One region of the Planotetraspora sp. GP83 genome, then DNA from elsewhere that is predicted to be linked to it. Evidence: riboswitches for the same ligand, from Rfam matches in the RefSeq annotation. Region 1 holds a riboswitch; the other holds the start of a gene.
The links. A riboswitch is a leader RNA that binds a small molecule or an ion and turns the genes downstream of it on or off. The one in region 1 is predicted to bind cobalamin.
Positions count from the first base shown of each region.

Region 1 (7,224 bases):
CTGGGCGTCCGGCGTTTCGGCGGCCGTGGTATGGCCACCGAGGGGACGCTATGACTGTTACGTTTATGTGTCAATACAGCACTTTGACTAACTCTTGAAGAAATGCGAAAGGAGCGGTCCAGAGCGGAATCCCATACCGGGCAGGGGAAGCCGACCGGCTGCTGGCATCGTTGGCCTGTGTTGAAACGAACGCCGGAAGGGGCGCTCAAAGGGACGCTGCTCGTGGCCGGCACGACCTCGGACGCCGGCAAGAGCGTGGTCACGGCGGGGATCTGCCGCTGGCTCGCCCGTCGCGGCGTCCGGGTCGCGCCGTTCAAGGCGCAGAACATGTCGCTGAACTCGTACGTCACCGCGGACGGCGCCGAGATCGGGCGGGCACAGGTCGCGCAGGCGCAGGCCGCCGGTCTGGAGCCCACCGCCGACATGAACCCGATCCTGCTGAAGCCGGGCAGTGACCGGCGAAGCCAGGTCGTGGTCCTCGGCAGGCCGCTGGCCGACGTGGACGCCATGGAGTACGGCGCGTACAAGGACCGCCTCAGGCAGGTCGCGCTGGAGTCCTACCAGCGGCTCCGGTCGTCCTTCGAAGTGGTCGTCTGCGAAGGGGCCGGCAGCCCCACGGAGATCAACCTCCGCAGGGGCGACATCGCCAACATGGGGCTGGCCCGCGCCGCCGGCATCCCCGTGATCGTCGTCGGGGACATCGACCGCGGCGGCGTCTTCGCGTCCCTTTACGGCACGCTCGCGCTGCTCGACGCCGAGGACCAGGCGCTGATCGGCGGATTCCTGATCAACAAGTTCCGCGGCGCGCCCGAGCTTCTCGCTCCCGGCCTCGACACGCTGCGGGACCTCACCGGACGCCCGGTGTACGGCGTGCTGCCATGGCTCGACGGGCTCTGGATGGACCTGGAGGACTCGCTCGCCCTGGACAACCAGGGCGTCCGGCAGGCGCCGCCCGGTCCGGGGCGGAGCCTGCGGGTGGCCGTGGTGCGTTATCCCAGGATCTCGAACTTCACCGACATCGACGCCCTCGTGGCGGAGCCGGGCGTCGTGGTCAGGCTCCTCAGCTCGCCCGGTGACGTCGCGGAGATCGCCGAGGCCGACCTGGTCATCCTGCCGGGGTCGCGGGCCACGGTCAGCGACCTCGGGTGGCTCCGCCGTACCGGCTTCGCGTCGGCCATCGCGGAGCGGCGCGGGCCCGTTCTCGGGATCTGCGGCGGCTACCAGATGCTCGCGCGGTGGATCCGCGACGACGTGGAGTCGGGCGCGGGACTGGTCGAAGGGCTCGGCCTGCTCCCCGCCACCGTCGAGTTCGCGGCGGGCAAGACGCTCGCCCGGCCGGTCGGAGAGGCGTACGGCTGCCGCGTCGCGGCCTACGAGATCCACCACGGGATCGTGTCCAGGGACGGCGACGCCGAGCCGTTCCTGGACGGCTGCCGGGCGGGGGCCGTGTGGGGGACGACCTGGCACGGCGCGCTCGAGAACGACGAGTTCCGCCGCGCCTTCCTGACCGAGGTCGCGTCCGCCGCGGGGAGGACCGGCTTCGCGCCGTCGCCGGGGGTGTCCTTCGCCGCGCTCAGGGAGCGGCAACTCGACGCGCTCGGCGACCTGATCGAGCGGCACGTCGACACGGACGCGCTGCTCGCGCTCATCGAGAACGGCGCTCCTGACGGCCTGCCGGCGCTTCCGCCAGGCGGAGTCGCCAGCGACCCCCGTGGCCGGTGAGCGAGAGGCGGGAGAGCGGCTCGGCGTCGATCGCCCAGAACGCCTCGGCCGGTGTGCGGAGCACGTGGACGACCGCGGCCCTCATCACGGCGGGGTGTGTCACCGCGACCCCGCTCGCGGCTGAGGCCAGCCACGCGCCGACCCGATCGACGAGGGCGAGCACTGACTCGCCCCCGTGCGGGGCCGCGGACGGGTCGGTCAGCCAGGCCCGGACGCCCTCCGGATCGGCCGCCTGGACCTCGGCGAGCGACCTCCCGGCCCAGTGGCCGAAGTCGCAGTCGCGCAGCCCCTCGTCGACCTCGGCGTGCAGCCCCAGCCCGGCGGCGGTCTCCCCGCAGCACCGCGACGGGCCGCACGAGGCGCTCTTGACTCCGGCGTACAGGGGGGCGGCGTCGGAGGCCTGCCGCAGCCCCCGCTCGTCCAGTTCTTCGTCGAGGGGGAACGCCGCTCGGCGCATCGCCTCGGTGTAACCGTGACAAACAAGGACCAGGCGGACGGTCATTCGGACCCTTTGCTCAATTGACGCTGCGGTATGTCAGGTCGTAGCGTAAAGCGACATTAATGATGATGTGGGGAAGCCAGCGAGACTCTGGTACGGCCGCGCCACTGTGACCGGTCCTCCGGGACCGGGAGTCAGACCCTCCATCGTCACCGCCACCCCAATTGGGACGCGTGATCCCGAGGAGGCTCTTCCCATGGCTCAAGCCGCCGTTCCCCACTCCCAGCCCGTTCCGGTCAGCATTCCGGTCCGCGAGCTGATCCCCTGGGCCGTCTTCGCCGGCGTCCTGGCCATCGTCCTCCTCTACTTCGTCGGCGCGGAGCAGGGCGTCACCGCCCTGATCTCCGGGAACGGCGTGCACGAGTTCGTGCACGACGGCCGTCACCTGCTCGGCTTCCCCTGTCACTGACAAGGGGACGAGTCACCGCAATGGTGAGAAATCTGCTGGTCCGCGGCATGCTCGCGGGCCTGGTCGCCGCTGTCCTCGCTCTCGTCTTCGCCTGGGTCTTCGGCGAGCCGGAGCTCGGGCGTGCCATCGTCCTTGAAGGCGCCCACGTCGGGCACGCGGCGGAGGAGGCGGCCGAACCTGAGCCGTTCAGCCGCGCCGTCCAGTCGACCGTGGGCCTCGCCACGGCCGTCGGCGTCTACGGCGTCGCGATCGGCGGCGTCTTCGCGCTCGTGTTCGCCTTCGCCTACGGGCGCCTGGGCGCGCTTAGCGCGCGGGCCACCGCGGCCCTGATCGCGCTCGGGGCGTTCGTCACCGTCGCGCTGGTGCCGTTCCTGAAGTACCCCGCGAACCCGCCGGGGGTCGGCGACCCGGACAGTCTCCGGGAGCGGACCGTCGTGTACTTCGCGCTCGTCGCCGGCTCGGTGGCCCTCGCCGCCGTGGCGCTCTATCTGCGCCGCCGCCTCGCCCCCCGTTACGGCGGCTGGAACGCGGCGCTGCTGGCCGTGGCGGCGTTCCTCGTCGCCGTGACCGCGGCGTGCCTGCTGCTCCCGGCGATCGACGAGGTGCCGGCCCACTTCCCGGCCGCTCTGTTGTGGAGATTCCGGCTCGCCTCGCTCGGCACGCAGGTCACCCTGTGGGCGGGCGTCGGGCTGATCTTCGGCCCGCTGGCCGAGCGCGTGCTCACGTCCCGCTACGCCCCCGCTCCCGCACTCCCCGCGTGAGCGGGAGCGACCGATGACTCATGACAGAACGAGGCGAGATGCCTGACGCGCGCCACTATCCGTTCACGGCGATCGTGGGGCTCGATCAGCTCAAGCTGGCCCTGATCCTCAATGCCGTGTCACCGCGTACCGGCGGGGTGCTCATCCGCGGCGAGAAGGGCACCGCCAAGTCGACCATCGTGCGGGCGCTCTCGGCGCTGCTGCCGCCGGTCGCCGTCGTGCCCGGGTGCCGGTTCTCCTGCGACCCCGCCGCTCCGGAGCCCGCGTGCCCCGACGGGCCCCACGGACCCCGGCCCGACGCGTCGGTGCGGCCCGCCAGGCTGGCCGAGCTTCCGGTGGGAGCCTCCGAGGACCGCCTGGTCGGCTCGCTCGACCTCGAACGCGCGCTCACCGAGGGCGTGAAGTCCTTCGAGCCCGGCCTGCTCGCCGCCGCCCACCGCGGCGTGCTGTACGTGGACGAGGTCAACCTGCTGCACGACCACCTGGTGGACCTGCTCCTCGACGCCGCCGCGCTGGGCACCTGCTACGTCGAGCGCGACGCGGTGTCCGTACGGCACCCGGCGCGGTTCCTGTTGGTCGGTACGATGAACCCGGAAGAGGGCGAGCTGCGGCCCCAGCTCCTCGACCGCTTCGGGCTGACCGTCGAGGTGGCCGCGTCACGCGACCCCGGCGAGCGGGCCGAGGTGGTGCGGCGGCGGCTGTCCTTCGAGGACGACCCGGAGGGCTTCGCCGCCCGATGGACGGCGGAGGAGCAAGCGCTGGCCGCTCGCATAGCCGAGGCGCGGGGCCGCCTTCGTGACGTGGCGCTCTCCGACGCCGCGCTACGGCAGATCGCCACCGTCTGCGCCGCGTTCGGCGTGGACGGCATGCGGGCCGACCTGATCACCGCCCATGCCGCCGTCGCCCACGCGGCCTGGCGAGGAGGCACGGAGGTCACCGCCGAGGACGTGCGGGCCGCGGCCCGCCTGGCCCTGCCGCACCGGCGCCGCCGTGACCCGTTTGACGCTCCCGGCCTCGACGAGTCAGAGCTCGACGAGCTTCTCGACAACTCCAAGCCGGACCCCGACCCGGACACCGACCCCGACGGCGGGGCCGACAGCGCCGGGAACGGCCAGGCGGACAGCGCGGAGAACGGCCAGGCGGACAGCGCGGAGAACGGCCAGGCGGATACGACTACGAGTGGCACAGGAGATGGCGAAGCCGGTGGCGCCGGGAAGGGGCAGGCGGCCACGTCCACCGCGCGGCCGGGCGAGCCGTACCGGGTGCGTGCGCTGACCGTCCCGGGGCTCGGCACGGGCAGCCCCGGACGGCGGTCACGAGCCCGCACGCCGTACGGCCGGGTCTCGGGGTCGCGGACGCCGGTGGGCCGCCTCACCTCGCCCCATCTCACGGCGACCCTTCGCGCGGCGGCCCCACACCAGCGTGAACGCGGCAGGACCGGGCCGGGGCTGGTGGTGCGGCCCGGCGACCTGCGCGAGGCCGTACGCGAGGGCCGCGAGGGCAACCTCGTGCTCTTCGCCGTGGACGCGAGCGGGTCGATGGCGGCTCGCCGCCGGATGGAGGCCGTCAAGGGGGCCGTGCTGAGCCTGCTCCTCGACGCCTACCAGCGCCGTGACAAGGTCGGTCTCGTGACGTTCCGCGGTTCGGCCGCGGAGCTGGTGCTTCCCCCGACCTCCTCGGTGGAGGCGGGTGCGGCACGGCTGCGTTCCCTGCCCACGGGCGGGCGCACGCCGCTCGCCGAGGGCCTGCGCCGGGCCGCCGAGGTGCTGCGGGTCGAACGGCTCCGCGACCCGTCACGCAGGCCGCTGCTCGTCGTGGTCACCGACGGACGCGTCACGTCGGGCGCGACGGCCGACGTGGACCGCGCCGCCGCGCTGCTGCGCGGCGTGACCTCCGTCGTGGTCGACTGCGAGAGCGGACCCGTACGGCTCGGCCTCGCCGTACGGCTGGCGGGACGGCTGGGCGGCGAAGCCGTACGGCTGGAGGAGCTGGCCGCGGACGGGCTGCGCGAGCTCGTCCACGAGCGCAGGAAGGCGGCCTGACATGCCTCAGGGGAAGCCGGCGGCGGTGCCGGACGACGGCCTCACGACCAGGCAGCGGCGCACCCGGCCGCTGGTGTTCGTCCACACCGGCCCGGGCAAGGGGAAGTCGACCGCGGCGTTCGGGCTCGCGCTCCGCGCGTGGAACCAGGGCTGGCCGGTCGGGGTCTTCCAGTTCGTCAAGTCGGCCAAGTGGCGAGTGGGCGAGGAGCGGGCCCTGGCCGTGCTCAGCGAGTCGGGCGCGGGAGGCACGGTCGCGTGGCACAAGATGGGCGAGGGCTGGTCGTGGATCAAGAAGGCCGGCGCCGAGGAGGACCACGCCGCCGACGCCCGTGAGGGATGGGAGCAGATCAAGCGCGACCTCGCGGCCGAGACCTACCGGCTGTACGTGCTGGACGAGTTCACCTACCCCATCAAATGGGGGTGGATCGATGTGGAGGACGTGGTGGCCGCTCTCGCCGGCCGTCCCGGCATCCAGCACGTGGTGATCACCGGCAGGGACGCCCATCCGCGCCTGCTGGAGACCGCCGACCTGGTCACGGAGATGACCAAGGTCAGGCACCCCATGGACGCGGGCCAGAAGGGCCAGAAGGGCATCGAATGGTGATCGGCGCGGTCCGATCGCGGGGGAGGGGCGGGAGTGGCTGAGCTTCCGCGCCTCGTCATCGCGGCGCCCTCCTCGGGATCCGGCAAGACGACGGTGGCCACGGGGCTGATGGCGGCCCTGACGGCCAAGGGCTTCACGGTCTCGCCGCACAAGGTGGGGCCGGACTACATCGATCCCGGCTACCACGCGCTGGCCGCCGGGCGCCCGGGGCGGAACCTCGACCCCTGGCTCGTCGGTGAGGCGCTGATCGAGCCCCTGCTCCTGCGTGGCGCCGCCGGACTGCATGGCGCCGCCGGGGCCGGGATCGCCGTCATCGAGGGCGTGATGGGGTTGTACGACGGCGCCGCCGTACCGGACGCCGGAGCCGTGCCGGACGGCGCGTCCGGCGGCGACTTCGCGTCGACCGCGCATGTCGCGCGCGTGCTTGACGCGCCGGTGGTGCTGGTCGTCGACGCGTCCGGGCAGGGGCGATCGGTGGCCGCGCTGGTCCACGGGTTCGCGTCCTACGACACCCGGGTACGGATCGGCGGCGTGATCCTCAACCGGATCGGCTCGCCCCGGCACGAGCAGATCTGCCGCGACGCGCTCGCCGAGACGGGGGTCGCGGTGCTCGGGGCCATCCCCCGTACCGAAGTGGCCGCGACGCCCTCCCGCCATCTCGGCCTCGTGCCCCCCGCCGAGCGGACGGCCGAAGCGGTGCGCGCGGTGGCGGCGCTGGGCGAGCTGGTGACGGCCACCTGCGACCTGGAAGCGCTCGTACGGCTCGCCCGCGGCGCGTCCCCCCTCAACGCCCCCGCGTGGAACCCACACCAGGTCCTCGCCGGTATGCCTCCCGAGGAGGGCCGTGACGGTGACGGTGACGTGGTCGTGGCGGTGGCCGGGGGAAAGGCGTTCACGTTCGGGTACGCGGAGCAGGCCGAGCTGATCGAGGCGGCCGGGGCCACGGTGGCCGTCTTCGACCCGCTGAGCGACGAGACCCTTCCCGCTGGCGCGTCAGCCCTCGTGCTGCCCGGCGGATTCCCCGAGGTGTACGCCGCCGAGCTGTCGGCCAACGAGCCGCTCCGCCGGGAGGTCGCCGCCTTCGGCGGGCCCATCGTGGCCGAGTGCGCCGGGCTGCTCTATCTGTGCCGGGAGCTGGACGGCCGTCCCATGTGCGGGGTCGTGGACGCCACCGCCACCATGACGGG
Region 1 is NZ_JBGCBZ010000019.1:164,626-171,849, forward strand. It holds gene ABH927_RS25280 (cobyric acid synthase) at 181-1,722, shown strand; gene ABH927_RS25285 (histidine phosphatase family protein) at 1,646-2,224, opposite strand; cobalamin riboswitch at 2,242-2,384, shown strand; gene ABH927_RS25290 (CbtB domain-containing protein) at 2,418-2,630, shown strand; gene ABH927_RS25295 (CbtA family protein) at 2,651-3,391, shown strand; gene ABH927_RS25300 (putative cobaltochelatase) at 3,430-5,433, shown strand; gene cobO (cob(I)yrinic acid a,c-diamide adenosyltransferase) at 5,435-6,037, shown strand; gene ABH927_RS25310 (cobyrinate a,c-diamide synthase) at 6,071-7,224, shown strand, end outside.

Region 2 (7,224 bases), on a different contig from region 1:
GCCCGGCATGATGTTCGTCGGCAGGGTCAGGGGCTACCCGGTGGCCCGCGAGGGCGCCCAGAAGCTCAAGGAGATCTCGTACGTCCACGCCGAGGCGTATCCGGCGAGCGAGCTCAAGCACGGCCCGCTCGCGCTCATCAGCCCCGAGCTCCCGACGGTGGCGATCGTCCCGGACGACGAGCTGCTCGACAAGAACCTCACCACGCTCGGCGAGATCCGGGCCAGGCACGGGCGCATCCTGATGGTCGGGCACCGGACCGCCGACGCGGCCGACGACTGCGTCGTGATCCCGAAGAACGAGAGCGAGCTCGACCCGATCCTGCTCACGATCCCGCTGCAGCTCTTCGCCTACCACGCCGCCGTGGCGCTCGGCCGTGACGTCGACAGGCCGCGCAACCTGGCCAAGAGCGTCACCGTCGAGTGAGCCCGGGGTCCGGAAGGAGGTACGGCTCGCGCCGCGCCGGCGCGAGCCGTACCCCTAAGAGACCCCTAGGAGACCCCTAAGAGACCCCTGAAGGTCCCTAAGAGGTCATCCGCCGTAGCACTTGGGCCAGCCCAGCGCGTTGCGGGTGCAGTAGACGGTCCCGTTGTTGTTGATCCGCACGTAGGTGTGCCGGTTGTAGGTGTGGCCGTTGTGCTCGAAGCTCGTGCCGTCGAACGTGAACGCGTCGGTGTCCTTGAAGAGCCACCCGCACGAATCGGTCGAGTTGCTCCCGGACCGCACGTCGCAGGTGCCGCAGTGGGGGTACTGCCCTGGGTTGGCGAGAGGCGGGCACGAGCCGCCGGAGCGGTCGAACGACGCGGCCACGGCCGTGTGGCCAGAGCTGTTGTAGAGCTTCCCGCAGCCGAAGCTGTTGCAGTCGTCGGCGTGCGCGGTCGACGCGGTGAGGAACTGGAGCATGGCGAACAGCAGGCCGGCGCCCAGCAGGGCGGCGAGGCGAGTGCGGCGCATCGATCTGACTCCCTTAATGGCGTGATCTACGGTCCAGACTCTGGCCGACGCCTGCGCGCCCAACAAGGAGTCACGCCCGATCTGGGATGGGTGGGATGCCCGTCTCCGGGTTGACCGGCGTGTTCACCCGCTGTTCGGGACGCGCTGCCATACTTCCGCTGCGCGTCCGCAATCCCTGTGAGGAGGTTCCAGTGGCCGGATCGGGGGCAGCGCAAGAGTTCGCCCGCCTCCTTCGGAGACTGAAGGAGCGCAGCGGGCGCAGTTACGAGGACTTGGCCGGCGGGGCCTACGTCAGCGGCTCGACGCTCCACCGGTACTGCAACGGCCGCAGCGTGCCGCCCGACGCCGCGATCGTGGTCCGCATCGCCAGAGAGTGCGGGGCGAGCGCGAAGGAGCTCCAGGAGGTGATGGCCGCCTGGGCCGCCGCCGACACCGAGCGGCGCCGGGCACCCACCGTGGAGTCATCGCCGCCAACTGCCGTACCTGCGCCGCCGCCAAGTGCCGTACCGGCACCCGCACCGGCACTGGCACCGTCGCCGCCGTCCGCCGCTCCTGCGTCCAGGCCTCGCCGGATGCCGTGGGTGCGGCTGGCCGGCCTGCTCTTCACGCTCGTGTGGGTGGCGGCGAGCGCGTCCGCGGCCGGGCGAGGGCCGGACCACCGGCAGGTCTCCATGCCGCAGCGGGTCTCCGCGCCGCAGTGGATTTCCGGGCCGAGCTGGGTTCACGCGCCCACGCCGGTCGACCCGAGGATGTTCGGGGTCACCCTCAACTCGAACACCGGCACGATGCCCGGGTTCCGGATCGGGGCCGTGCGGTTCTGGGACAGCTCGACCCGATGGGCGGACATCCAGCCTCGTCGCGGCGAGTACGACTGGGCCACGCTCGACCGCCTGGTGGCGGGCGCGGACAAGGCCGGGCTGCCCCCGCTGTACGTGTTCGGCGCCGCTCCCGCGTGGGCCGCTCCGGGCGCTCCGCTCGGTCCCTACAGCGACGGCTCCCGCGCCGCCGGTCCGGACGACCTGGCCGACTGGGACGCGTTCGTACGGGCGGTGGCGACCCGGTACCGCGGGAGGATCGAGGCCTACGAGCTGTGGGTGCTGGCCAACGATCCCAGGTTCTACAACGGCTCGCCGCGGAGTCTCGTGGAGATGACCCGCCGGGCCGCCGGCATCATCAGGGAGGCCGACCCGCGGGCGGTCATCGTGTGCCCGGGGATGGGCCGCTTGTGGGAGGCGAAGGCGCGCGAGGCGCTGCGGAGCTTCGCGATGCTCGGCGGCTACCGGTACTGCGACGCCGCGGGCATCAAGCTGTTCCAGCGGCACCCGGCGGATCCCCCCGAGACGATGCTGGAGATCGTCCGGTTCGTGGATCGGGCCATGCACGAGGCCGGTGTGCACCGGCCCCTCTGGAACACCGGCACGACGTACGAGATCCCGCTCCAGGGATCGCTCGACAGCCAGGCGGCGGTCGACCACGCCGCCCGGTTCTACCTCGTCGGGCTCTACGGCGCGAACTACAACCTCCGCCGGATGTACTTCTACAACTGGGGCGGGACGAAGATCCCCATCGTGCTGCAGGCCGAGGGCGGCGCCCCCACCCGTGCCGCCCTGGCCGTCGAGCAACTGCAGCGCTGGCTGTCGGGGGCCCGGCTCCGCGCCTGCGGGCGAGGCCTGCCCATCGCGCTGCCCGAGAACGTCTGGCAGTGCGAGTTCACCATCGCGGGAGCCCGGGGAACGCGTCCCGCCGTCATCAGGTGGACCGACGCGGGCATGGCCGACACCGTCCCGCCGCCCGGCGCGACGAGCGTCCGCCACCTCGACGGCACGCTCACCAAGCCCGGAGACATGATCCGCATCACCGAGGAGCCGGTGCTGATCGAGTCCTGATCGGGGGTTCGAATCCCAAAGCCGGAAATATGGTCACATGGCGTAATTAGCCGTACTCTGTCCGTATCGGGAGCTTCTGGGGAGGTGCCGACGTGCGACGCCGGGCGGTTCTCGTGCTGGGGGCGGGCGTGGCGGCCCTCGCGGCCGGGTGCGGGACGGACGGCCCGCCGTCGCAGGGCGACATCTCCCTCGTCGTCCCGGGGTCCGCCGGGAACCTGTGCGACGGCTTCGCCCGCGAGCTGAAGGCGCTCATCGAGGGCCGCAAGTGGGCGCGCAGCGTGAACATCAGGAGCCGGCAGGGGGACGGCGGGAGTGGGACGCCGTCCGTCGCGCGGTTCGTCGCGGCGGGACGCCGAGGCGACCTGATGGTCGCGGATCCCGCCCTCATCGCCGTCGCGGCGATGGACCGCGCCCGGCCCTTCGCCGTCGGCGCCTCGCCCCTCGCCCGGCTGGCCGGTCAGTGGGAGGTGCTCGTCACCTCCCCGGACTCCCGATTCCGGACGTTCGACGACTTCGCCGCCGCCCTGCTCCGCGACCCGTCCGGGGCCAAGGTCGCGGGCGGGGCCCCGGGCGGGGCCGACCACCTGCTCTACGGTCTGACCGCCCAGGGGCTCGGCGTGGACCTGCGGCTGCTTCACTACACCTCCTTCGGAGACTGCTCTCAGGCGGTCGCCGCGATGCTGGACGGCCGGGCGACGATCGGGTTCGGCGGCCACGGGGACGTCGCCCGGCACATCGCGGCCGGACGGCTCCGGCCGCTGGCCGTCTCCTCGCCGGAGCGCCTGGCGGGGGTGGACGCGCCGACCCTGGTCGAGTCCGGGGTGCGCCTCATCTACGCCGACTGGTTCGGCCTGCTCGGCCCCGGCACGCTGGGAGACCGGGAGCGCGACGCGCTGCTCGATCTCTGCCGGGCCGTGGACGGCTCGCCCTCCTGGCGGCGGGCGTGCGCCCGTAACGGCTGGACGCCGATGTGCCTCGCCGGGGACGACTTCCGGCAGTGGCTCACCAGCGAGGCCGGCCGTACCAAGCGGGTCCTCGGCGATCTGGGGCTGCTGTGACGGACACAACCTGTAGGGGTTGTTGCGTCGCATGGCACTAGATGTAGGATCCACACGTTGCTGGTTCACCCCAGGGTGAGGCAAGAGGGAACCCGGTGGGAGTCCGGGACTGCCCCGCAGCGGTGAGCGGGAACGACCGCCGTCAACTGAGCACTGGGCGCGATGAGACGCGCCTGGGAAGCGACGGCCATTAGGACCGGCGGGCGAGAGCCGTACCGGATGCCCGCGAGTCCGAAGACCTGCCGGTGACGTGCGCGCGGACCTCGCGCGCACTCCGCCGGGCCTCGCGGGAGGGTCCGCCGCGGTACGGCACGGCGCCGCCGTGCGCGTGCCGAGGTGTGCCCGTCTCGCGATGCTCTTGAGTTCGCGAGGGAGAGCACGTGACACAGACGACGATCGCGGATCCGCGGCAGAGCCGGTGGCTGGCGATCGAGGAGGCGGCGGCCGGGGTCGTCACCGACCCGGAGAACTCCAAGGTCGCGGCGCGGCTGCTGGGGAGCCTGATCGCGGACGACGTGGCCGCGCACGGGGTGCGGAGCTTCTCGGAGTCGGTCGCCGCGACGCACGAGGCGGGGCTCCTGCACGACGGGATCGCCGGATTCGTGGCGGCCAACGCGGCGGAGCTCGACGCGCTGATCGATCCGGAGGCGGACGGCCGGTTCGAGTACTTCGGCCTGCGGACGGTCTACGACCGCTACCTGCTGCGGCACCCGATCACGCGCGGCGTGCTGGAGCGGCCCCAGCACTTCTTCCTGCGGGTGGCCTGCGGGCTGTCGTCCTCGGTGGGTGAGGCGTCGGTGGCTGAGGCGTCGGTGGGTGAGGCGGCGGTCGCGGAGGCGGCGGAGCTCTACCGCCTGATGTCCACGCTGACGTACCTGCCCAGCTCGCCCACGCTGTTCAACTCGGGCGCGCGCAGGCAGCAGCTCTCGTCGTGCTTCCTGCTCGACTCGCCGCGCGACGAGCTGGAGGGCATCTACGAGCGGTACGCCCAGGTGGCGCGGCTGTCGAAGTACGCGGGCGGGATCGGCGTCTCGTGGACCCGGGTCCGGTCGCGGGGCTCCCTCATCCGGGGCACGAACGGGCTCTCCAACGGCATCGTGCCGTGGCTGCGGACCCTGGACGCCTCGGTGGCGGCGGTGAACCAGGGCGGCCGCCGCAAGGGCGCGGCCTGCGTCTACCTGGAGACCTGGCACGCGGACATCGAGGAGTTCCTGGAGCTGCGGGACAACACGGGCGAGGACGCCCGGCGCACGCACAACCTCAACCTCGCCAACTGGGTGCCGGACGAGTTCATGCGCCGGGTCGAGGCCGACGGGGTGTGGTCATTGTTCGACCCCAAGGAGACGCCCGAGCTGACCGACCTGTGGGGCGCCGACTTCGACCGGAAATATCGCGAGCTGGAGGACTCCGGGCGGTTCGTGCGGCAGGTCTCCGCGCGGGCGCTGTACGCCCGGATGATGCGGACGCTCGCCCAGACCGGCAACGGCTGGATGACGTTCAAGGACGCCGCCAACCGCACCTCGAACCAGACCGCGCTGCCGCGCAACGTCATCCACCTGTCCAACCTCTGCACCGAGATCCTCGAGGTGACGAGCGACGCCGAGACCGCCGTCTGCAACCTCGGCTCGGTCAACCTCGCCGCTCACCTCGACGCGGGGGATCTCGATTGGACGCGGCTCCGCGCCACCGTGCGCACCGCCGTACGGTTCCTTGACCGGACGATCGACCTCGGCTTCTATCCCACGCCGGAGGCCGAGGCCGCCAACCGGAGGTGGCGCCCCGTCGGGCTCGGCGTGATGGGCCTGGCGGACGTGTTCTTCGCGCTGCGCCTGCCGTTCGACTCGCCGGAGGCGCTGGCGCTGTCGACGAGGATCGCCGAGGAGATCGCGCTCGCGGCGTACGGCACGTCGGCCGATCTGGCGGCGGAGCGGGGGCGCCATCCGTCGTACGAGGAGACCAGGGCCTCGGACGGCGTGCTCCACCTGGACCACTACCCGTGCTCGCCGTTGCATCCCGGCGAGTGGGCCGCGCTCCGGGCCAGGATCGCCGAGACCGGCCTGCGGAACTCGCTGATGATCGCTATCGCGCCCACGGCCACGATCGCGTCCATCGCCGGCTGCTACGAGTGCATCGAGCCGCAGGTGTCGAACGTCTTCAAGCGGGAGACTCTCTCCGGAGAGTTCCTCCAGGTCAACCGCTATCTCGTGCGTGACCTCCAGGCCCGGGGGCTGTGGACCCAGGCCATGCGCGACGCCATCAAGCGGGCGGACGGCTCCGTGCAGGACATCCCCGGCATCCCGCAGGAGCTCCGGGCGCTCTACCGGACCGCCTGGGAGCTGCCGCAGAAGGCGCTCATTGACCTGGCCGCGGCGCGGCAGCCGTACATCGACCAGGCGCAGTCGCTGAACCTCTTCATGGCCACCCCGACGATCGGCAAGCTCTCGTCGATGTACGCCTACGCGTGGCGGTCGGGCCTGAAGACGACCTATTACCTGCGTTCGCGCCCCGCGACGCGGATCGCCCAGACGACGGTGTCCGCCCCGGCGGTGGACGCCGAGGCGATCGCCTGCTCCCTCGAAAGCCCCGAGACCTGCGAAGCGTGCCAATAACTCCGCGTGATCATGCAGACATTCCCGCGAAGGCCGGCTGACCTGCGCCGACCGTGCGCGTGATCATGCACGCCTTCCCGTGAACGCCGGGTGCCCAGGGGGTGCGCCATTCGTGATCATGCAGCTGCCCGGCAGTGCATGATCGCGTACGGCACGTGCGCCGGTAGACCTGCATGGTCGGGACCCTCTGCATGATCACGATTGAGGTTGGCGCAGGTCATGCCGGATGCGCGGGAACCTGTGCATGATCACCACCAGAGGAAGGTGACAAAGATGATGTTGCTCGATCCGGGGATGGACCTGACCCTGCGGCCCATGCGGTATCCGGGGTTCTACGAGCGGTTCCGCGCGGCGATCCGGAACACGTGGACCGTGGAGGAGGTGGACCTCCACTCCGACCTGGCCGATCTGGCGAGGCTCGACGACGGCGAACGGCATCTGATCAACCGGCTCGTGGCGTTCTTCGCCACCGGTGACTCGATCGTGGCCAACAACCTCGTGCTGAACCTCTACCAGCACGTCAACGCCCCCGAGGCGCGGCTCTACCTCAGCAGGCAGCTGTTCGAGGAGGCGGTCCACGTCCAGTTCTACCTGACCCTCCTCGACACCTACCTGCCCGACCACGACGAGCGGGCCAAGGCGTTCGCCGCCGTGGAGCACATCCCCTCGATCCGGGACAAAGCCGAGTTCTGCTTCCGGTGGATCGACTCGATCAACGG
Region 2 is NZ_JBGCBZ010000005.1:28,390-35,613, reverse strand. It holds gene glmS (glutamine--fructose-6-phosphate transaminase (isomerizing)) at 1-424, shown strand, start outside; gene ABH927_RS08805 (hypothetical protein) at 530-952, opposite strand; gene ABH927_RS08800 (helix-turn-helix domain-containing protein) at 1,144-2,838, shown strand; gene ABH927_RS08795 (Bug family tripartite tricarboxylate transporter substrate binding protein) at 2,931-3,896, shown strand; cobalamin riboswitch at 3,941-4,158, shown strand; gene ABH927_RS08790 (ribonucleoside-diphosphate reductase subunit alpha) at 4,277-6,505, shown strand; gene ABH927_RS08785 (ribonucleotide-diphosphate reductase subunit beta) at 6,779-7,224, shown strand, end outside.
Region 2: it holds a riboswitch for cobalamin, as region 1 does, so the genes downstream of both, ABH927_RS08790 (ribonucleoside-diphosphate reductase subunit alpha) here and ABH927_RS25290 (CbtB domain-containing protein) in region 1, are expected to answer to the same signal.